DNA from 4 places in the Thioalkalivibrio sp. genome. Region 1 is predicted to be linked to each of the others. Evidence: predicted binding sites of a transcription regulator. Region 1 holds the regulator's gene; each other region holds the start of a gene.

Region 1 (5,055 bases):
GCGATCAGCCGATGGCCGCGGCTCACGAGTTCCAGTGCGACCTCGCTCTTCCCGACGCTGGATTCGCCGCTGATCAGCACGCCGGCCCCGAGGATCTCCATGAAAACGCCGTGGCGGACCACGGAGCGCGCCAGCCGGTGCTGAAGAAAATAGCGCAGCAGTCCGATCAGCTCGTGGCTTCCGATATGCGTGCAGAGGACCGCGGGCAGGGGATTTCCGCACTTCGGCGGCAGGCTCTCGAACGGGCAGGTGCCCTCGGCGAAGACCACGGCCACCGTGCCGGTCGCGGCGAGATCCAGGATCAGGCACTCGTGCTCGGCCGGTTTCAGCGTCTCGATATGGCGGGCCTCGAGATCGCCAATCACCTGGATGCGGTTGGGCCGGATCATGTTGAAGTGACCGGCCATCGGCAGATCGGCGTCGTCTGCCTCGTGCAGGATCCGGTCGTGCGCTTCGGCCTCGCCATGGACGTACACCAGCCCGGTGCGCGGCCCGAGGGCGGCGACCAGCTCGGCGAGACTGAGGCTTTCAGCCATCGCGGAAGGCGGTGCGGGCGGCCAGGTGCAGGGCGGGGGTGTCGGCGCTGCGCCGGAGCGCGGCGATATTGTCGGGCTGGGACAGGACGCGTGCCAGCTGCGCCAGCAGATCCAGGTGTTCGCCGGTGGATTCCTCCGGCACGATCAGCGCGATCAGGATGTCGACCGGTTCATGGTCGATGGCCTCGAAGTCCACACCCTGCTCCAGCCGCAGCACCGCGACTCTGGGGTTGTCGATCTCGGCCATGCGCCCGTGGGGAATGGCCACGCCATGGCCGAGACCGGTGGAGCCGAGCCGCTCCCGTGCCGAGAGGGCATCGAAGATCAGGCTGGCCGAGGGAACGGCGTCACCCCTGGCCAGGAGTTCACCGAGCCGTTCCAGCGCGCGTTTCTTGCTGGTGATGTCGGCGTCCAGGCAAACCCGGTCCTCCCGGACAAGATCGGCAATCTGCATTGCTCAGGCGATTTGCTGTCGGTTGAGCTGCACGCCTTCGGCGCGGTGATGATCCTTTATCTTCTCCTTGTGCTTGATCAGCTGCCGGTCGGTCTTGTCGATCAGGCCGTCGATCGCGGCGTACATGTCCGCGTGCGTCGCATAGGCATGGATGTGGTTGCCGCTGACCTGAAGGTTGGCCTCCGCCTTGTTATGGTTCTTCTCCACCGTGAGCACGACATGGATGTCGATCACCTGGTCGAAGTGCCGTTCCAGGCGACCGAACTTGTCCTGAACGTAGTCACGCAGTGGATCGGTGATGTCGACGTGATGACCGGTCAGATTGATCTGCATACTCAAACTCCTTGCATTGGTGGGCCGCGAGGTTCAGAGCAGCTGCCGGCGTTCGCTGGACGGCGGCAGGTTCATCGCCTCGCGGTATTTGGCCACGGTGCGCCGGGCCACGTTGATGCCTCGGTCGGAGAGGACCTGGGCGAGTCGGGAGTCGCTCATGGGCCGGTTGGGCGGTTCCTCGCTGATCAGTTTGCGGATCATCGCACGGATCGCGGTGGCGGAACATTCACCGCCGTCGCTGGTGCCCACGTGGCTGGAGAAGAAGTACTTGAACTCGAACACGCCGCGCGGGGTATGCATGAATTTCTGGGTCGTCACCCGCGAGATGGTCGATTCGTGCAGGTCCAGCGCCTCGGCAATATCGCGCAGGATCAGCGGCTGCATCGCCACCTCGCCCTTCTCGAGGAATCCGGTCTGCCGGTCCACGATCGCCCGCGCCACGCGCAGCAGGGTCTCGTTGCGGCTGTGCAGGCTCTTCAGGAACCAGCGCGCCTCCTGCAGCTGATTGCGCATGAAGGCGCTGTCGCGCGCATCACTGACCCTCCGGACCATGCCCGCGTAGAGGCTGTTGATCCGGATGCGCGGCGCGATCTCCGGGTTCAGGTCGACCCGCCAGCCCTCGCGGTCCCGGCGCACATAGACGTCCGGGGTCACGTATTCCGGCGCCTGGTCGCTGATCTGGCTGCCGGGCCGCGGATTCAGCGTGCGGACGAGCTCCATCGCGCGCGCGAGGGTCGTCTCGTCCAGCCCGAGTTCCCGCTGGAGCGTGCGGAAGTCATGCCTGCCGAGACTCTCCATTCCCGCATCGATCACCCGAAGGGCGGTGTCGCGCAGCGGCGTGCCCTCCGGCAGCACGCGCAGCTGGAGCAACAGACACTCGCGTAGATCGCGCGCACCGACGCCGACCGGATCGCACTGCTGGATCCAGTGCAGGACCGCCTCGATTTCGTCGAGGCCGACGGTCTCCTCGCCCCCAAGGATTTCCTGAAGGGTCTCGAGGTCGGTCTCGAGGTAGCCGTCCGCGTTGATGCTGTCGATCAGCGTCGCCCCGATGTGCCGGTCCTGTTCGTTCAGCGGGCCCAGGTGCAGCTGCCACAGCAGGTGCTCGTGCAGGCCACCCTCGCTGCCCGCCTGGTTCTCGAAGGGGTCGCGGTCATCGACCCCGACGCCCTGCGAGCCCGGGCCCTGGGCGTACGGCTCGTCACCCCAGTCCTCGGCGGATGCCTCCGTGTCCGGGCTGTTGTCGGCGGGTTCCGCTTCCGGCTGGGCCTCGGCTGGCTCACCGGACGCCTCTTCGGGGGGCGTGTCCTCGGCGAGCTCGAGCATCGGATTGCTCTCGAGCGCCTGCTGCACTTCCAGCTGCAGTTCGATCGTCGACAGCTGCAGGAGGCGGATGGCCTGCTGCAGCTGCGGGGTCATGGTCAGGTGCTGACCGAGCTGCAGATTGAGCGAAGACTTCAGCATGCGGCGGGCAGGGACGCGAAATGATTCATCATGACTTCATGTTACTGCCTGTGCCCGGTTTTTTGCAGCCTTTTGGTGCAGGGCCACGGCGCGCGGCCGGAGGCGGGCCGCCCCTGCCGGGGGCTACGGCGCGGATGGCATGCATCAGAGACGGAAATGCTCACCGAGATAAACCGTCCGCACGCGCTGGTCGGCGAGCAGCTCGGGTGGCGTCCCCTCGCTGAGCAGGCGGCCCTCGCTGAGGATGTAGGCCCGGTCACAGATGCCCAGTGTCTCGCGCACGTTGTGGTCCGAGATCAGCACCCCGATGCCCCGTTGTTTCAGGTGGGCGATCACCTCCTGAATCTCCACCACCGAGATCGGGTCCACGCCCGCGAACGGTTCGTCGAGGCAGACGAACTGCGGGTTGCCCGCCAGCGCGCGGGCAATCTCGGCGCGCCGCCGCTCGCCGCCGGACAGCGCGATCCCCGCGCTGTCGCGCACCGTATTCAGCTGGAATTCCTCGATCAGTGCGTCCCCGATCTCCCGGCGTCCGGCCGCATCGAGGTCCCGGCGCAACTCGAGCACGGCCTGCAGGTTCTGCCAGACCGTCAGACGGCGGAAGATCGATGCCTCCTGGGGCAGGTAACCGATTCCGAGTCGCGCGCGCAGATGGACCGGCGCGCGCGTGAGCTCGCGGCCGGCCAGCATGATGCGGCCCGCGTCCGCCTGTATCAGTCCCACCAGGATGTAGAAGCAGGTGGTCTTGCCGGCACCGTTCGGTCCCAGCAGACCGACCACCTCGCCCCGGGCGACGTCGACGTCGGCCCCGTCCAGCACCGTGCGCGTGCCGTAGCGTTTGGTCAGCGCGATGCCCACCAGACGATCATCCGGGGCCGGCTCCGCGCGGGCCGTGCCGCTGGGATCCGCGGCGGCCGTCATTCGGCTTCCGGCTGGATGGTGATCCGGACGCGCTCTTCCGGCGTGCCTTCGATGCGGATGACATCCTGTGCGAGGTCGTAACGGATCCGCTCGCCGCGTGCGTCCTCCGTCAAGGTCTGCACCCGCGCCTCGCCCAGCAGCACCAGCACCTCGTCTTCGAGGTGATATTCCATCTCCAGGGATGTCGCGACCCGCGGCTGGTTGTCGGCGTCGGGCGCCTCTGCGCGCACCGGCTTGCCCTGGGCCTCCATTCGGGTCGGGCGCCGGTCCGGAGCGTGGATCACGATACGGTCCGCCCACAGCGTCATGTCACCGTGGGTGACGACGACGTCGCCGGTGTAGGTGCCGATTCCGCGCCGTTCGTCCATCTCGGCGCTGTCGGCGGTGATCTGCACCGGCAGCGTCGGCGTCTGGGCGGCGAGGATCGCAGGCAGGCAGGCCAGAAGCAGGCCACGCAGCGCGCCGGCGGCGATGCGCAGCGGCAATGTCCGTTGGTTCATTGCGGATCTTCCTCTGTCTCCTGAGGAGCATAGACGGTCTCGACCTCGTTCCGGAGCTCGATGATGTCGGCCTGCACGTCGGCATGCATCCCGATGCCGGTCATGAACAGCCCGGGGCGGAGCACCGTCGCCCGAGCGTTGGTCATCACCTCGCGGGTTCCGGTCAGGATGGTCACGTCCGCCGTTTCGATCTCGGTCCGCGGGTTCGCTGGCCCGGGCAACTGGACGCCCTCGGTGATCCCGACCGTTTCCAGCCGCTCTTCCGCCGGATCATGCACCGCCGCCGGCGCGGTCCAGATCCAGTCCACGCGGCCCTCGGTCAGCAGCTCCAGCCGGGGCTCCTGCGCACGCTGGATTCCAAGGTCCTGGAACTGCTGCATGCGCTCCCCCTTCAGCACATGCGTGACTGTGCCCTCCGCGTCGGTGATGCGCAGCGTGAACCCGAGGATGTCGAACTGGGGGTCCGGTTCCACGGCCGCAGGCGACGCTGGAACGGCTGCCGCCGCGACTGCCAGAAGCAGTGCAGCGGCGCGCACCGGGCCGCGCGTCCGGGGTGCCGGAAGCGGTCGGCGGCCGCCGTTACGTGTCGAGATAGGCACGGAGGATGTCCTCCAGCCGGCCCTGCGCGGCGAGCAGGGTCTCGCAGACCTCGCGGACGGCACCGCGGCCGCCCCGCTCGCAGGTGTGCCAGTCGGCGTGTTCGAGGACCAGCGGGTGCGCATCGGCGACCGCGATGCCGAGCGCAACCCGGCGCATGGCGGGCAGATCGACGACGTCGTCTCCGACGAAGGCGCTCTGTTCCGGTCCAAAACCGGTCTGTCCGAGGAGTTCCTCGAGCGCCTCGCCC
Region 2 (5,055 bases), on a different contig from region 1:
GCTGCGCATCGCCAGGCGGTGCCGCGCGCAGTTCGTTGAGCGGGAGGCCCGTGGCGGCAAGGACGCGTCGGCAGGCGGGGCCGTTCCATTCCGCCATCACGCAGCCGGAGCCCCGGTCTACAATGCGCAGGGAAAGGGGCGGCGATTCCTGGTCGACCTCAAGAACGAGCATATGGGACTCCTGCCGGATCAGACCGGGGACACGAATATAGCAATGAGACGCATTCCTATTTACAAGGATAATCCTTGAGCAGGGTTTCCACAAGCGCAGCCGTGGCGTCACCCGAGGAGCGCTACCGGACCACGCGAGCGGCCACCCTCCTGGCCGGCGTGGTGAATCTGCTGCTGGCGACGACGCAGATCTTCACGGGGTGGCTGTTTCAGTCGCAGGCGCTGATCGCCGATGGCGCCCACACGCTGTCCGACCTGATCAGCGACAGCGTGGTCCTGTTCGCCGCGGGCAAGGCCTCGGCGTCGCCGGACCGGGACCATCCCTATGGCCATGGCCGCATCGAGACCCTCGCCACCATCGTGGTCGGTCTGCTCCTGGCCCTTGCGGCGCTCGGGATCGGCTGGACTGCCGGTCAGCGGCTGCTGGCCTGGGAGACGCTGACCGGCCCGGCACCGCCTGCGCTGATCTTCGCGGCGGTCGCGCTCGTGGCCAAGGAAGGACTCTACCAGTACCACGTGCGCGCGGCGCGGCGAATCCAGTCGGCACTGCTGCATGCGAACGCGTGGCATCACCGGACCGACGCGATCTCGTCGGTGGTCGTCTTCATCGGCATTGGCGGCGCCGTGGTCGGCTGGCCGTGGCTGGATGCCGTGGCGGCGCTGGTCGTGGCCCTGTTCATCCTGCACATGGCCTGGCAACTGATGTTCAGGAGTGCCGCCGAGCTGATCGACACCGCGCTGGAGCCGGAGCAGGTCGACGTGATCCAGCAGGCCATCGATAGCGTGCCCGGGGTCAAGGACGCACACATGCTGCGCACCCGCAAGCTGGGGAACGAGGCCGCGGCGGACGTACACATCCAGGTGGCTCCGCGGATCTCGGTGTCGGAGGGACACCAGATCGCCGACGAGGTCTACCGCGCGATCCGGGACAGCATGGGGACGCTGCGGGACGTGACCGTGCACGTGGACCCCGAAAACGACGAAGAGCAGTTGCGCAGCGTCGGCCTGCCGCTGCGGCCGGCAGTCACCGCGCACATCCGCCAGGCGTGGGAGGGATTGCCGGAGCTCGCGCTCATCGAGCAGGTGGCCCTGCACTACCTCGGTGGACGCGTCCACGTGACCCTCACCCTGCGCCTGGAGGACGACACCAGCGGCACCGAACTGAACCAACGCGCGGCGGAGCTTGCGGAGCTCGTGCATGCGCACCCGGGTCTTGAGGGTCAGCTCGGCGAAGTCCTGATCGTATTCCGGGCGCGCACCAGGAACGCGCAGACCGTCTCGCAATCCGCACCGGAATAGTGCAATCTGCGCCCGACAAGGGTGCAAAAGAGTGAGAGGCGGTCTGCGCGGGGAGAGATTCGGCGTGATGATCACGCTGGCACAAACCCTGCTTAAGACCCCGCGTGATGATGCGTGCCCGTTCGTGCGAGCGCCGGACGGGCGGCGCGGATACATCCCCATGAGATCAGTTCAAGTCAAGTGAAAGGAGAAAGTACATGTCCGCAGCCGACGTGCTGAAAACCATCCAGGAAAAGGAAGTCCAGTTCATCGATTTCCGTTTCACCGACAGCAAGGGCAAGGAACAGCACGTCACTGTCCCGGCCCACGAGATCAGCGAAGGCACCTTCGAGGACGGGAAGATGTTCGACGGTTCCTCGATCTCCGGCTGGAAGGGGATCAACGAATCGGACATGATCCTGATGCCGGATGCGGAGTCCGCGGTGCTGGACCCGTTCTTCGAGGATCTCACGATGAACCTCCGCTGCGACGTGGTCGAACCGGCCACGATGCAGGGCTACGACCGCTGCCCGCGCTCGCTCGCGAAGCGCGCCGAGGCCTACATGGCCTCGACCGGCATCGCCGACAGCGCACTCTTCGGCCCGGAGAACGAGTTCTTCGTGCTGGATGACGTCAAGTGGGGTGCGTCGCTGTCCGGCTCCTACTGCCAGGTGGATTCCAGCGAGGCCTCCTGGAACTCGGAGCGTGTCTACGACGACGGCAACATCGGACATCGCCCGACGGTGAAGGGTGGCTACTTCCCCGTTCCGCCGGTGGACAGCCTGCATGACATCCGGTCCACCATGTGTGAGGTTCTCAGCGAGATGGGCCTCCATACCGAGGTTCATCACCACGAGGTGGCGACCGCCGGTCAGTGCGAAATCGGCGTCGGTGCCGCGACCCTGACGCGCAAGGCGGACGAGGTCCAGATCCTCAAGTACGTGGTGCAGAATGTGGCCCATGCCCACGGCAAGACCGCTACCTTCATGCCCAAGCCGATCGTCGGGGACAACGGCTCCGGGATGCACGTGCACATGTCGATCTCGAAGGGCGGGTCGAATCTCTTCAGTGGTGACCTCTACGGGGGGCTTTCCGAGACCGCGCTGTACTACATCGGCGGCATCATCAAGCATGCGCGGGCGCTGAACGCCTTCACCAATGCCTCCACCAACAGCTACAAACGGCTGGTCCCGGGCTTCGAGGCGCCGGTGATGCTGGCGTACTCGGCCCGCAACCGCTCGGCCTCCATCCGCATCCCCTTCGTGATGAGTCCGAAGGCACGTCGCATCGAGGTGCGGTTCCCGGATTCCACCGCGAACCCCTATCTGGCCTTCGCGGCGATGCTGATGGCCGGCATTGACGGGATCCAGAACAAGATCCATCCCGGCGACGCGATGGACAAGAACCTGTATGACCTTCCGCCCGAAGAAGAGAAGAACATCCCGCAGGTCTGCGCCGCGCTCGACCAGGCGCTGGACCACCTCGACCAGGATCGTGCCTTCCTGACCGCTGGCGGTGTGTTCACCGACGACATGATCGATGCCTACATCAGCCTGAAGATGGAGGACGTGACCCAGTTGCGCATGACCACGCACCCGGTCGAGTTCGACATGTACTACAGCCTGTAAGCCTTCGTCGGCAGCAGGATGTCGTCGGCCGTGCCCCGGGAGATTCGGGGCACGGCCTTTTTATGTGGAAGAACCCCGGCGTATGCCTTCAGGGACCCGTAGACACGGAGGGCGGAAGGTGCGCTCATGGGCGCAGGGTGGACCGGATGTGGCGGGTCCACGATTCCGGCCGTATCGGTCTCTGGTGGGCGCGCCCTGTGCCCCGTTTCATGGTCGGGCTGGTGGCCGTCCGTCTGCAGGTCGCCCGCTTCGGGCGCGACCGCTATTTCCTGCACAAAAAAAGCCGCCCCGGAGGGCGGCTGATCCACGCGAGGGCTACCCCCCGACGCGGGCAGAGCTCCTTAGATGGCCTTCACCGCGCCGGCGGCGAGACCCTTCGGGGTCTGCTGAATCTCGAAAGAGACCTTCTGACCTTCCGCCAGGGTCTTGAAACCACTTCCGTCGATCGCGGAGAAATGGACGAACACGTCCTTGCCGCCATCATCGGGAGTGATGAACCCGAACCCCTTGCTCTCATTGAACCACTTCACTACACCAGTATTCACAACCATCAACCTCGTTACTTAGATATACACAAATGTGAGCGGCTCAATGACAACAGGTCACCGCAGCGACTGCCTGAACAGAAACTGTCGAGCTTCGTCGCCGGACGGCCTCTCACATGCCCGACTATACGCCTCGTGTGGCAAGAAAGCCAATGACTCTTTTGTTTCAGGCCGCCGCAGATTGCAAAGGGATCACGGGACGGCGCCATGTCGCCCCGGATCCCGCCCGAGCCTGTTCGGCCGGCAAGCGGTATGCGGCGCCGCCCGGCCATCGCGTGCGTTCCCGGCGATCTTCGCCTCGAGGCGGTACCATCGACGATCATGCATGCGAAGCCGCCGCAATCCGCCTGCACGCGGCAACTGATCGCGGTGCCCGACAGCCCGGGCACACGACGGCGGGTATCCGGCTGGATCAGGGATCTGGCGGCCCGGTCCAGCGTCGCGTGGCTGGGGGCTGGGGTGCCGTCCGGTGTGCCGGCGATTGCGCCGGCCCAGGCCGCGCACTGGCTCGGCAGGGAGTACGACGCACTGGTCTTCGAGGCCGGCGCCGATTTCCATCCGGATGCCCTCGCGATCGCCGCGGGCCTGCTGCGCGGCGGTGGAGTCCTGCTGCTGATCGCCGCGCAGGCCGCGTCCGGCCCGTTCGCCCGGCGCTTGCAGCGGTTCCTGACGGAACCGGCAGTGCACTGGCTGGGTTCCGGATCCGCGCTGCCCGCGCCTCTGCCGGTGCGGCCCGGGAAGCGGCCCCGCCTGAGCCCGGGGCAGCTGCGCGCGTTCCGGGAGATGCTTCCGCTGCCGGGGCACCCGGGACCGCTGAGCCTGGTGCTCACCGCACCGCGCGGGCGCGGCAAGTCCACGCTCCTCGGCGTCGTGCTCCGCCAGTGGCGCGCGGAGGGCGTGAAGGACGTCCGCGTCACCGCGCGCAGCCCTGCGTCCATCGGGTCGCTGCTCCGCGCGCTGGACCCCGATTCCGGAACCGACGGGCGGGGGCCGGTCCCCGACGCCGGTGTCTACACCGCTCCCGGCACGCTGCTGACGGGCGACCTGCGGCCGCGCGTGCTGGTCGTGGACGAGGCCGCGGCACTGCCGGTACACGTGCTGCTGGCGCTGGCGGCGCGCGCGCCGCGAACCGTCTTCTCGACGACCACCGCCGGCTTCGAGGGCAGCGGACGCGGTTTCCGCCTGCGCTTCCTGCAGGCGCTGCGCCGCCGCGGACATCCGTTGCAGGAGCTGGGCCTGCGGGAGCCCGTGCGCTGGGCCGCCGGGGACCCGCTGGAGGAATGGATCAACCGTCTCTTTCTGCTCGACGCGGAGGTTCCGGTCTTGCCGGCCGGGCTCGAAGCCTCCGCCATGATGGCCGGGCGCCGGATGCACTGGGTCTCCGGCGAGCGGCTTGCCGGCGACGAGGCCGGGCTCGCGGCCGTCGTCGGTCT
Region 3 (5,055 bases), on a different contig from region 1:
CCACCTCCAGCGGCATCGCAACGCGGTAGAAGGCGATGTCGTCCTGCACCGCGACATCCGCCACTTCCGCGGTGAAGCGGGTGGGCACGCCGCCGAGCACCCCCATCACGCGCAGCCGGGTGCCGATGGCCACGCGCCGGTGTCCCCTGTCCGGGGCCAGCTCGTCCAGCACGAAGATGCCCACCGCCCGGTTCACATCGAGGATGGCGGTGGAGTACCAGTCCTCGTCGCCCTCCGGCTTCGCGCTCAGCAGCACCCGCCGCTCCCACAGGCTCTGCAGCATCCGGTGCACGCGCGCCGGGTCGGTGATCAGTTCCCGATTGGGCCGGCTCTCGAATCGGCCGAAGTCCGCGGGTTCCGCCGGGCCCATCACCGTTGTCCCGCGCAGGCGGCAGGGGGCATGCGCAGGCGGGAAGGGGGCAGGACGGCCGGCGGCAGCCGGCGCCGGGACGAGGGCCCGGAGGGCAAGCGGTCAGGCCTGTGAGATCGAGCGGGGCGCACTGCTCGCCACGGTTCGGCCGCGGGGATCGTAGAGCTCGGTGCGCGTGTCTTCGCCGCGGAGGATGTGCAACGCCTGCTGGACCTGGTGCTGCTGGGTCTGGACCAGGCCACCGTTGATCTGGTTGTGGCGTCGGCAGCGCTCCATCGAATCCTGGAGCCGTTCCCAGAGGGGCCGGATGCGCCCTTCCAGGTCCCAGGCCCGCAGGCAGGCCTCCATGCCCGGCGTGTCCGCGGCAAAGCCGCCCGAGTGCAGCAGGGCCGCCTGTTCCCGCGAGACTTCTTCGAGGCCCTGCACCGCCTGGTGCTTGGCGTTCACCGCCTGCTGCAGCGCATCCACATCGTGGGTGGACAGGGACCGCGTCTCGCGCTCGAGCGCCGCCTCCAGCAGCACGGACTCGCGCACCGCCCGGTTCAGCAGTTCGTGCAGCCGGTCAGCCGCTGCGCCGGTGTCGGCCATCGGATCAGCGGACCTTTTCCATCGCGATCAGGCGATCGGCGATGCGCTCGGCATTGATCTCGTAGCGACCCTGATCGATCGCCGCCCGGATCTGCTCCACGCGCTGGGTGTTGACCGCCGGCTGCTCGCTCACGCTGCGGGTCAGGTCGCTCAGCCGGCGCGCGGTGTCGGTCAGGGTCACGCGATCACCGCTGCCACCCTCGTCCCTGCCCGGCTCCGCGCCGCCGCTGCGCACCCCGGCGTTCTCCGCGACACTGCGGCCCTCGCCCGTCGTGCGGGGCTGGGTTGGCGTCAGGTTGTTCTTGATATCGATTGTCATCTTTGATTCCTCGGGCCTATGCTCCGACCTCTGCTGGACCCTGTATCGGCCGCGGGCCGCAAATCCTTAGCGTGAAACTCCTCTCTACCCCCGTCGCGGGCCGCGATTGGGCGTAGGGTGGGCCAAGCGCAGCGGGCCCACCATCCCGGCCATCCCGGCCGTGTCGGTCTGTGGTGGACACACTTCGTTTTGCCCACCCTACGGTCCTCTTTCATGGTCAGGGGTGGTGGCCGCCCGCGATGACCGTTAGCGCGGAGACCCGGCGATGGCGCCGCCCAGCCCGCGCAGGGCGTTCGGCTACATGCTAACACCCACCACCCCATGAGACAGTACCCGCGCCTCGATGATCTTCTCCGACGACAGGTTGCGCACCCGGACCCGCTCGCCCAGCGCCCCGTCGCCCAGTGCCTCCGCCTGGACCCGCACCGCCACCGGGCCCGTCTCGGCCAGCAGCAGCACGCGCTGGCCACGCTCGACCAGGCGCGGCGGTTCCACCATCTGCGGCGTCAGCACCGTCCCGGCCTGCAGCGCGCGGCGCAGCACCATGTCCCGGGCCTCTTCCAGATTACCGAGGTAGCCATTACCGAGCCGGCCGACGTCCCGCCTCTCCAGCCGCAGGTGGGCGGGCTGCAGCACGCTTCCCCGGGGCAGCGGCTGGCCGAGCACGACCACCTCGCCGTGGACCTCGATCTGAACCGGCACGTACAGCGTCCAGGACACCGGGCCATGGCAGCGCACGCCGACCGTGGTGTTGCCCGCGGTGCGGGTGCCCGGTGCGGTGAAGGCCTCGAGCCCCTCCTCGCAGGCGCGCAAGCGCAGCCGGTCGTCGAGCGGACCCGCGGTCACCGAGACCTCGAAGCCCGCGCCATGGGCCTCGGCGGCAGTCGCCTCCATGAAGGCCGTGGCCGCCGCCAGGATGTTCTGCTGCGGCTCCTCGGCCGCGGCCCCACTGCCGGCCAGCAGCAGGAGGGCCGCCAGCAGCCGCCCGGTCCTGAGATTGTGCCTGCGCCGATACCCCATCGGGCCGTCTCCGGTTCATCTCGATGCGTTTGGCCGGTCCCCGCCCGTCGGATTTCTGGCGGGACCGGTCCCTACTGGAGTTTTATGCAACCGACGTGCCATCGGAGCGACCGCGGGGTCCATCTGGCCCGCAGCGAGCAATCCAGCCGGCATGTTCGAAATCCATGCCCTATGGATCGCCACGTCGCCTCGCTCCTCGCGATGACGGGTGAAACAGACTAGTGGGCCATGCGGAAAGTTCGGTACCAGATCGCTTCGCCAGAAGCGCCGGCGCTGCGTTGGGCAAGTTTGAAATAGGCCCACTATTCCTGCACTTGCCCGCCTTGCTCCGGCCCTTCTGGCTGTGCTCCATAGTCACCGAACTTTCCGCATGGCCCACTAGAGGAAGTTGAACAGCGACAGCCGCTGCACCTGCACGAAGGTCTGCTGGGCCGCCTGCAGCGCGGTCTGCTGCAGGTTGAAGCGGCTGATGGCCTCGGCGTAGTCGAGGTCGCGGGTCTCGGACAGCGCGGTCCGGACCTGCAGCAGCTGGTCCTCGTTGATCCGGTTCTGGGTCTCCACGGTCTTCATGCGCCCGCCGAGGTCGGTGCGGACCTCCAGCAGGTGCCCGAGGGCCTGGTCGAGGTCACCGAGGCCGCGTGCCATCGCGTCGTTCAGGCCCTCGCGGCCCTCCTGGTCGCTGACCGGGGCCTCCAGGGCCTCGACGATCCGGGTGTAGGTCTCGAACAGGGGCTGCAGGTCCCCTTCGTCATTCGGAACATCCACGAAGACCCGCTCACCGGAGTCGCCGACCGGCACGGTGCGCGCCGGGCTGATCTGCACCGCGCGCTGACCGTCGTCGCCCTGGTACGCCACGTTCCCGTCTGCGTCGACCTCGAAGGGACGCGTCCACGAACTCAGCCCGGCGAACAGGTATTCGCCATTCGCGTCGCGGGTATTCGCGAGCTGGACGAGTTCGTCCCGCGCCTGGCGGATCTCGCCCGCGATCATCGCGCGGGTCTCGTTGGTCTGGCTGCCATTGTTGCCCTGCACCACCAGCTCGCGCACGCGCTGCAGCCCGTCCACCACCGAACCCACCACGGTCTCGCTGGTGCGCAGCCGCTGCTCCAGCGACAGGCTGTTGCGCGCGTACTGCTCGAGCTTCTCGACCGCGCTGGTCAGCTGCAGCGACTGCACCGCGCCACCGGGATCGTCGGACGGGCTCAGGATCCGCTGGCCGGACCCGAGCTGCATCTGCGTTCGGGAGAGGTCCTGCTGGCTGCGCTGGATGGAGTCGAGCCCGTTCTGGAAGACCTGGGTTGTGGATACGCGCATCGCCGTTACCGCCTCACCGCACCGAGCAGTGTGTCAAAGAGGGTTCCGCTCACGGCAATCACCTGGGCGGCCGCCTGGTAGGCCTGCTGGTAGCGCAGCATGTTGGCCGCCTCCTCGTCCAGGTTCACGCCGGAGATCGATTCCCGCTGGTTCCGGGCCTCGTCGAGCAGACGCGACTGCGCCTGCGCGGAGACCTCGGCCTGCCGGGTCCGGGTCCCCACCTCGCCGATCATCGCGTTGTAGGAGCCCTCGAGGGTGGCGGTGTCGCCGGACAGGAAGCGGGCGTCCTGCAGACCGGCCAGCCTCAGCGCGTTGGTGTTGTCGCCGACCGGAATCGCGGTGTCATCGTCGCCCGCGTCCGCCGCGGCGATACCGCGGGGATCGTCAATCGCGGTGCCAATCTGCGCCGCGGCGGTGCGCGTGGGCCGGATCAGGAAGCTCTCGCCCTGATCCAGTCCGCTGGTACCGATGCTCAGACCCGCCACCACCAATTCATTACCGGGATCCGACTCGCCGACCACCCGGTTGCTGGAGGTGTTTCGCAGCTCCCACTGGTCCCCGTTGAAGCGCAGCCGGTAGTCGTCGCCGGTGAGTTCACCGACGTCGCCGATCGCCACCGCGGGCAGCGCACCGGAGCCGCTGCCCCGGACCTCCACTGCGGGCTCGAGGAAGAAGGGTCCACCCGGCTCCCCATTCAGGTCCCGGCCCGCTGCGTGCTGCGCATTGAACTCCCGCGCCAGCCCCTGGGCGATCAGCCCGAGATCGTTCTGCGCCCGGTCCAGCAGGGAACCGCGGACCTCCAGCAGCGCGCCGAGACGGCCGCCGGTCATGAACCGGCCGATGTCCGCCACCGCGCCGCCGGATCCCGCGAGGCCGACATCGACCTGCAACGGATCCTCGCCCAGTGGCCGGGCGACGAGCTCGGAGGCGTTGCTGCCGATCACCAGGCTCTGGCCATTGCCCGCGAAGACGTTGAGCGCACCGTCGTCCTGGGCCACGGTGGTCACGTTCACGTGTTCCGCCAGTTCGCGCACCAGCCGGTCGCGCTGGTCGAGCAGGTCGTTCGGGGCGGCACCGCCGGCGCGGCCGGTGGCCGCAACGATGCCGGCATTCACCTCGGCCAGCGACTCCGAGATCCCGTTGATCTCGTCCACGGTGGTCTCGATCTGGCCGTTGACCAGCGCGCGCTGGTCGTCCAGCTGCTGGTGGAGGGAGCCGAAGCGGCCGGACAGGGACTCCGCCTCCGCGATCATCACCTGGCGTGCCGGCACGGAGGTGGGATCGGTCGCCACGTCCTGCGCGGCGGCAAAGAAGCGCTGCAGTCCGGCCGCCAGTCCGGAATCGGGATTCGCGAGCAGGGAGTCGACCCGTTTCGCGTAGTCGTGCAATACCGAGGACTGCTCGTTCGAAGAGGTCGCGGTGCGCAGCTGGTTCTCCACGAACT
Region 4 (5,055 bases), on a different contig from region 1:
CGTCGTTGAGGATGAAGAACCCGTCCCCGCTGATCGCCATGTCCAGGTTCTTGCCGGTGGAGTCAATGTTGCCCTGGGTGAACTGCTGGTTCACCGCGGACAGACGCACACCGGAGCCGACCGCGGTCTTGCTGACGCCGCCCTGGGACACCGCGAAGACGTCGGCGAACTCGGCCCGGGATTCCTTGAAGCCCACCGTGCCCGAGTTGGCGATGTTGTTGCCGGTGGTGCGAAGGTCCGCGGATGCGGCGTTCAGGCCGCTCAGTGCTGTACGAAATGACATGTCCTGTCTCCTGTGCAATGCGCGATGGAACGGAGGTCCCGCGGACCCCGTCAGCCGATACGTCGTACCTTGGAAAAGTCGATCTCGCCCAGGCCCTGGACCGTGAGCGTCAGCGAGCCGTCCCGGTTGCCCAGCGAGACGCTCTCGACCCGGGACGCGAGGAACATCTCCAGCGCCTCGGTGCGGCCCGCGTCCCGGGTCTCGGCGCGGAATTCGTAGACGCCCGCAGGGGCGACCTCGCCGGACTCGTCGCGGCCGTCCCACCGGAACTCGGTCAGACCCGCCTCCTGCGGCCCCAGCGCCATGCGGCGCACGAGTGCACCGCTGGCGTCGTAGACGCCGACCACCAGATCGCTGGTGGAGGACGGCAGCTCGGCCGCGCCCCACTGGCCCTGTGCCGGATCGACGATCGACATCTCCACCGGGACCATCACCTCGCGATCCACCAGACCGGCCGCCTGCAGGGCCTGCCCGGAGTAGACCGACCCGGTCAGGTCCTGAAACGATTTCTGCAGGTCCTCGATGCCCGAGACCGTGCCGAACTGCGCCAGCTGGCCAAGGAATTCGCCGCTCTCCATCGGCTGGAACGGGTCCTGGTTCTCCAGCTGGGTGGTCATCAGCTCCAGGAAATCGCCCTGGCCGAGCCGGTCCTTGCCCTTCTCCGCGGGCGACGGCTCCCGGGTGAGTCCCAGATTTGCCAGCAGATCGTTGTCAATCGCGCTCATCACTCACCCCGCTCACTGTTGTTGCCCCAGCTGCAGCGTGCGCAGCAGCAGCTGCCGGGTGGTGTTCATCACCTCGACGTTGTTCTGGTAGGAACGCGACGCGGAGATCATGTTGGCCATCTCCTCCACCACGTTCACGTTGGGCTTGTACACGTAGCCCTCTTCGTCGGCGAGCGGGTGCTGGGGCGCATACTCGGCCCGAGGCTCGGCCTGGCTCTCGAGAACGCCGGCGACCTGCACGGAGGCGGTGCCATTGCCCCCCCCGATGTCCTGCAGTACCGATTCGAAGACCGGGTGCCTGGCCCGGTAGGCCTGGTCCGGGGTCCCGCTCGTGACCTGGGCATTGGCCATGTTGCTGGCCACCGTATTGAGACGGACCGACTGGGCGCTGAGCGCCGAGCCCGAGACCTCAAAGAGTTTGAACAGGTTGCTCATTGATTGTTACCTCCACCCAGGGCGTTGCGGAGACCGCGGAAGCGCGCGTTCAGGAAGTCCAGACTCGCCTGGTACTGCACCGCATTCTGGGAAAACGCGGCCTGTTCGAGCTGCGGATCCACCGTATTGCCGTCCAGCGACGGCTGGCTGGGGACACGGTACTGCGGTTCCATCCCATGCCCCGCCGCGCCCGTGGAAATGTGCGCTGCGTGGGTACGCCGAATCGCCAGGCCCTGGCCCTGCTGCACGTCTCCCAGCGCGGCCCGGAAGTCGATGTCCCGCGCCTTGTAGTTCGGGGTGTCCGCGTTCGCGAGATTCGACGCCAGCACTTCCAGCCGGCGGGAGCGCACCTGCAGCGCTTCCGCGTGGATTCCGAGGGCCTTGTCGAAGGAAAGGGCCATGGCACAACACCTCATAGCGAGTCTGCCGAATCAGAAGCAAAGCATGTGCCAATTATTAAAAACCCGGATTTCAGTAGCTTGCGTTATCCACGCACGACAACACGGCGCCGAGGCGGCAAGATTCCGCCACTTCGGGCCGGGCACCCCGCTGCGGCAACGAAGTCTTGACGCCTGCGGGGCGTGCAAGAACGGGGGGAGGAACGGGGACAGATTCGAGGAACGGGGATAGATTCATGAATCTGTCCCCTTGCGGTGTTTGCCTCCTCTGCCCGCCCGGGACCCTCCGTTGCGGCAGGTTCATGCCCCGCCATGCCGGCCCCTGCGGCAAGGCCTTGCCGCAGCGGAGCGCATCGGCAGGCGCGGGCGTCCGCAGGGCGGTACCCCTCCCGTCCTCCCGACCGGCGACTCAAGTTTCCCGGGACAGCGCCGCCAAGCCCCACGTAGCCCAGACAGCCACGCTGACATGGAGAGGAACCATGGAAGAACGCCAACTGCCCGCCGCCGTCTCGACCCTTCCCGCGTATCACGAGATCCCCGAAATGACGGCTGGCGCCGCGCTGCTGGGTTTCCTGCCGGCCTTCCGCGACCTGGAGACCCAGGAGGTTCATCTGTCGGTGAACGAGGACGGCAAGCTGGCCTCGGTGCACCTGCTGGAGAACCTGCCGGACCACTGGGTGATCGAACGCGACGAGGCCGGGCGCATCACCGAGCTGAAGGACGGTATCGTCGCCGGCTTCATGCGCCACGAGCATTTCTACACCCGGGCCGACCTCGCGCGGCTGCCCTGGGACGCCTGAGGCCCCGGCGTCAGTCGGCGATCCGTTCCAGGCTCAGGAAGCGGTTGCGATCGTCGCAGCGCAGCAGGAACTCTCCGCTCACGCCCTGCGCGGTCACGTGCGGCCGCAGCAGGCGTGCCGGCATCTGGACGCTGGTGCCGTCCCGGGCCGTTGCCAGCAAGACGCTGGCGTCCCCGCGGTAATAGAGCATCATCTCGGCGGGGGAAATCGAGAGCCGCAGCCGGAATTCCCTCATGGTCCGCGCGCTGCCTCCCCGCGCCCGCCCGCCTGCCGGGAGGCGGGCCCGGCGCCCCGGAGCCCGAGCGCCGGGGGCAGCGCAGCGGGATCACTCGGCCGGTCCGGCGATGTGCCCATGCGCCTTCTCCGCATGGCCACTGACCGACCCGGCGGCCCTGCGCATCGCGGCAGGGCGTGCCGGGGAAATTCGGGACCTGACAGCAAAAAGGCACCCCGGAGGGTGCCCTTGCAGATGATGTGGCGGAGCGGACGGGACTCGAACCCGCGACCCCCGGCGTGACAGGCCGGTATTCTAACCAACTGAACTACCGCTCCGGATCTGGGAAGATTCTCTCTGGTGGGTGCTGACGGGATCGAACCGCCGACATTCGCCTTGTAAGGGCGACGCTCTACCAGCTGAGCTAAGCACCCCTAAGTTGATCAACCTTGAGCTGAGCAACCTGGGAAAGCCCTCTAGTTTACGCGATCCTTCAGGGCTTTGCCAGCCTTGAAGGACGGGGTCTTCGAGGCCGCGATCTGGATCGTCTCGCCGGTACGGGGGTTGCGACCGCTCCGCGCCGGGCGCTCACGAACCATGAAGGTGCCAAAGCCCACCATGGACACCTGCTGGCCCTCGGAGAGGGCATCCCCCACGACGCTCGTCATGGCATCAATCACCCGGCCCGCCTGGGCCTTCGGTACATCAGCTTCTTCGGCAATGGCTTCGATCAGTTCGGACTTGTTCATGCGCAGGATTCCTTTTTATGCATGTTGTATTCGCAAGCAGACGACGGCCAGTCAGGGATGGGACGGCAAAACCCACCCGATGCCGCCCGGTAACAGTGTGTCGTTGCTCCCCTATTCTTGTATTGCGGCCTGGAGATGGCAAGCGCGCCACCGCAGGCACTGTTGGGCGCAAAAAAATCGGCCGCAAACGAATCATAGACGTCTGAGGCCGATTTTTACACGGTTTGCCGCGTCTTTCAGTGGTGGCGCACGTTCCTGCGCCGGGACTCGCCGCCGCGCTTGGTCACCTCGGGCACCTTCGGCGAGGGCTCGCTGTTCACTGCCTCCGGCATCTGGGTCAGGGCCACCGACAGCACCTCGTCGATCCAGCGCACCGGACGGATGTCCAGCTTCGCCTTGATATTCTTGGGAATATCGACCAGGTCCTTCTCGTTCTCCTCGGGAATGAGCACGACCCGGATGCCGCCCCGGTGCGCCGCCAGGAGCTTTTCCTTCAGCCCCCCGATCGGCAGGACCTGGCCCCGAAGGGTGATCTCGCCCGTCATCGCCACGTCGGCGCGCACCGGGATGCCGGTGAGCGCCGAGACGATCGCCGTGCACATCCCGATGCCGGCACTGGGGCCGTCCTTCGGCGTGGCGCCCTCCGGCACATGGATGTGCAGGTCGGACTTCTCGTGGAAGTTCTCCGGCAGACCGAGCGCGTCCGCGCGGCTGCGCACCACGGTGAGGGCGGCATGGATCGACTCCTGCATCACATCGCCGAGCTTGCCGGTCTGCAGGGTCTTGCCCTTGCCGGGCACCACCGAGGACTCGATCGTCAGCAGTTCGCCGCCGACCTCGGTCCACGCCAGGCCGGTCACCTGTCCGATCTGGTCGTTCTCCTCCGCGAGCCCGAAGCGGAAGCGCCGGACCCCGAGGTAGCGCTGCAGGGTCTTCGGCGTGACCTGCGTGGTCTTCGCCTTGTCCTTGCCCAGCAGGCGCTGCTTCACCACCTTGCGGCAGATCTTCGCGATCTCCCGCTCCAGCGCGCGCACGCCCGCCTCACGGGTGTAGTAGCGCACGATGTCACGCACCGCCGGATCGCCGATCTGGATCTCGTCGTCGGACAGGCCGTTCGCCTTGATCTGTTTTCCGATCAGGTAGTTGCGGGCAATGTTGACCTTCTCGTCCTCGGTATAGCCGGACAGGCGGATGACCTCCATGCGGTCCAGCAGCGGACCGGGGATGTTCATGCTGTTGGCGGTGCAGACGAACAGCGTGTCCGACAGGTCGAAGTCGACCTCCAGGTAGTGGTCGCTGAAGGTGTGGTTCTGCTCCGGATCCAGCACCTCGAGCAGCGCGGACGCCGGATCGCCGCGGAAGTCCATCGCCATCTTGTCGATTTCGTCGAGCAGGAACAGCGGGTTGCGCACGCCCACCTTGGACAGGTTCTGCACGATCTTGCCCGGCAG

The links. The regulator sigma-54, encoded in region 1, starts transcription at its own class of promoters, with help from an activator protein. The targets are predictions, from matches to a motif close to TGGCANGNTNCNTGCTT.
Region 2: glnA (glutamate--ammonia ligase) is a predicted target of sigma-54. The motif match lies at 1,548-1,564, and genes of this name have one in related genera.
Region 3: flgA (flagellar basal body P-ring formation chaperone FlgA) is a predicted target of sigma-54. The motif match lies at 2,382-2,398, and genes of this name have one in related genera.
Region 4: flgB (flagellar basal body rod protein FlgB) is a predicted target of sigma-54. The motif match lies at 1,879-1,895, and genes of this name have one in related genera.

Annotation. Positions count from the first base shown of each region.
Region 1 covers NZ_JAWLHP010000023.1:21,594-26,648, reverse strand. Annotated here, with positions in the region: gene hprK (HPr(Ser) kinase/phosphatase) at 1-536, opposite strand, end outside; gene ACESMN_RS06170 (PTS sugar transporter subunit IIA) at 529-990, opposite strand; gene hpf (ribosome hibernation-promoting factor, HPF/YfiA family) at 994-1,323, opposite strand; gene ACESMN_RS06160 (RNA polymerase factor sigma-54) at 1,357-2,742, opposite strand; gene lptB (LPS export ABC transporter ATP-binding protein) at 2,932-3,708, opposite strand; gene lptA (lipopolysaccharide transport periplasmic protein LptA) at 3,705-4,208, opposite strand; gene lptC (LPS export ABC transporter periplasmic protein LptC) at 4,205-4,807, opposite strand; gene ACESMN_RS06140 (KdsC family phosphatase) at 4,788-5,055, opposite strand, start outside.
Region 2 covers NZ_JAWLHP010000027.1:21,653-26,707, forward strand. Annotated here, with positions in the region: gene ACESMN_RS06980 (hypothetical protein) at 1-172, opposite strand, end outside; gene ACESMN_RS06985 (cation diffusion facilitator family transporter) at 247-1,470, shown strand; gene glnA (glutamate--ammonia ligase) at 1,668-3,077, shown strand; gene ACESMN_RS06995 (cold-shock protein) at 3,419-3,622, opposite strand; gene ACESMN_RS07000 (GNAT family N-acetyltransferase) at 3,944-5,055, shown strand, end outside.
Region 3 covers NZ_JAWLHP010000053.1:16,004-21,058, reverse strand. Annotated here, with positions in the region: gene ACESMN_RS10695 (flagellar brake protein) at 1-370, opposite strand, end outside; gene ACESMN_RS10690 (flagella synthesis protein FlgN) at 473-958, opposite strand; gene flgM (flagellar biosynthesis anti-sigma factor FlgM) at 963-1,277, opposite strand; gene flgA (flagellar basal body P-ring formation chaperone FlgA) at 1,575-2,297, opposite strand; gene flgL (flagellar hook-associated protein FlgL) at 2,676-3,611, opposite strand; gene flgK (flagellar hook-associated protein FlgK) at 3,617-5,055, opposite strand, start outside.
Region 4 covers NZ_JAWLHP010000053.1:5,305-10,359, reverse strand. Annotated here, with positions in the region: gene flgE (flagellar hook protein FlgE) at 1-283, opposite strand, end outside; gene ACESMN_RS10635 (flagellar hook assembly protein FlgD) at 334-1,008, opposite strand; gene flgC (flagellar basal body rod protein FlgC) at 1,021-1,443, opposite strand; gene flgB (flagellar basal body rod protein FlgB) at 1,440-1,844, opposite strand; gene ACESMN_RS10620 (hypothetical protein) at 2,321-2,641, shown strand; gene ACESMN_RS10615 (DUF2835 domain-containing protein) at 2,652-2,876, opposite strand; tRNA gene ACESMN_RS10610 (tRNA-Asp) at 3,117-3,193, opposite strand; tRNA gene ACESMN_RS10605 (tRNA-Val) at 3,214-3,289, opposite strand; gene ACESMN_RS10600 (HU family DNA-binding protein) at 3,332-3,604, opposite strand; gene lon (endopeptidase La) at 3,841-5,055, opposite strand, start outside.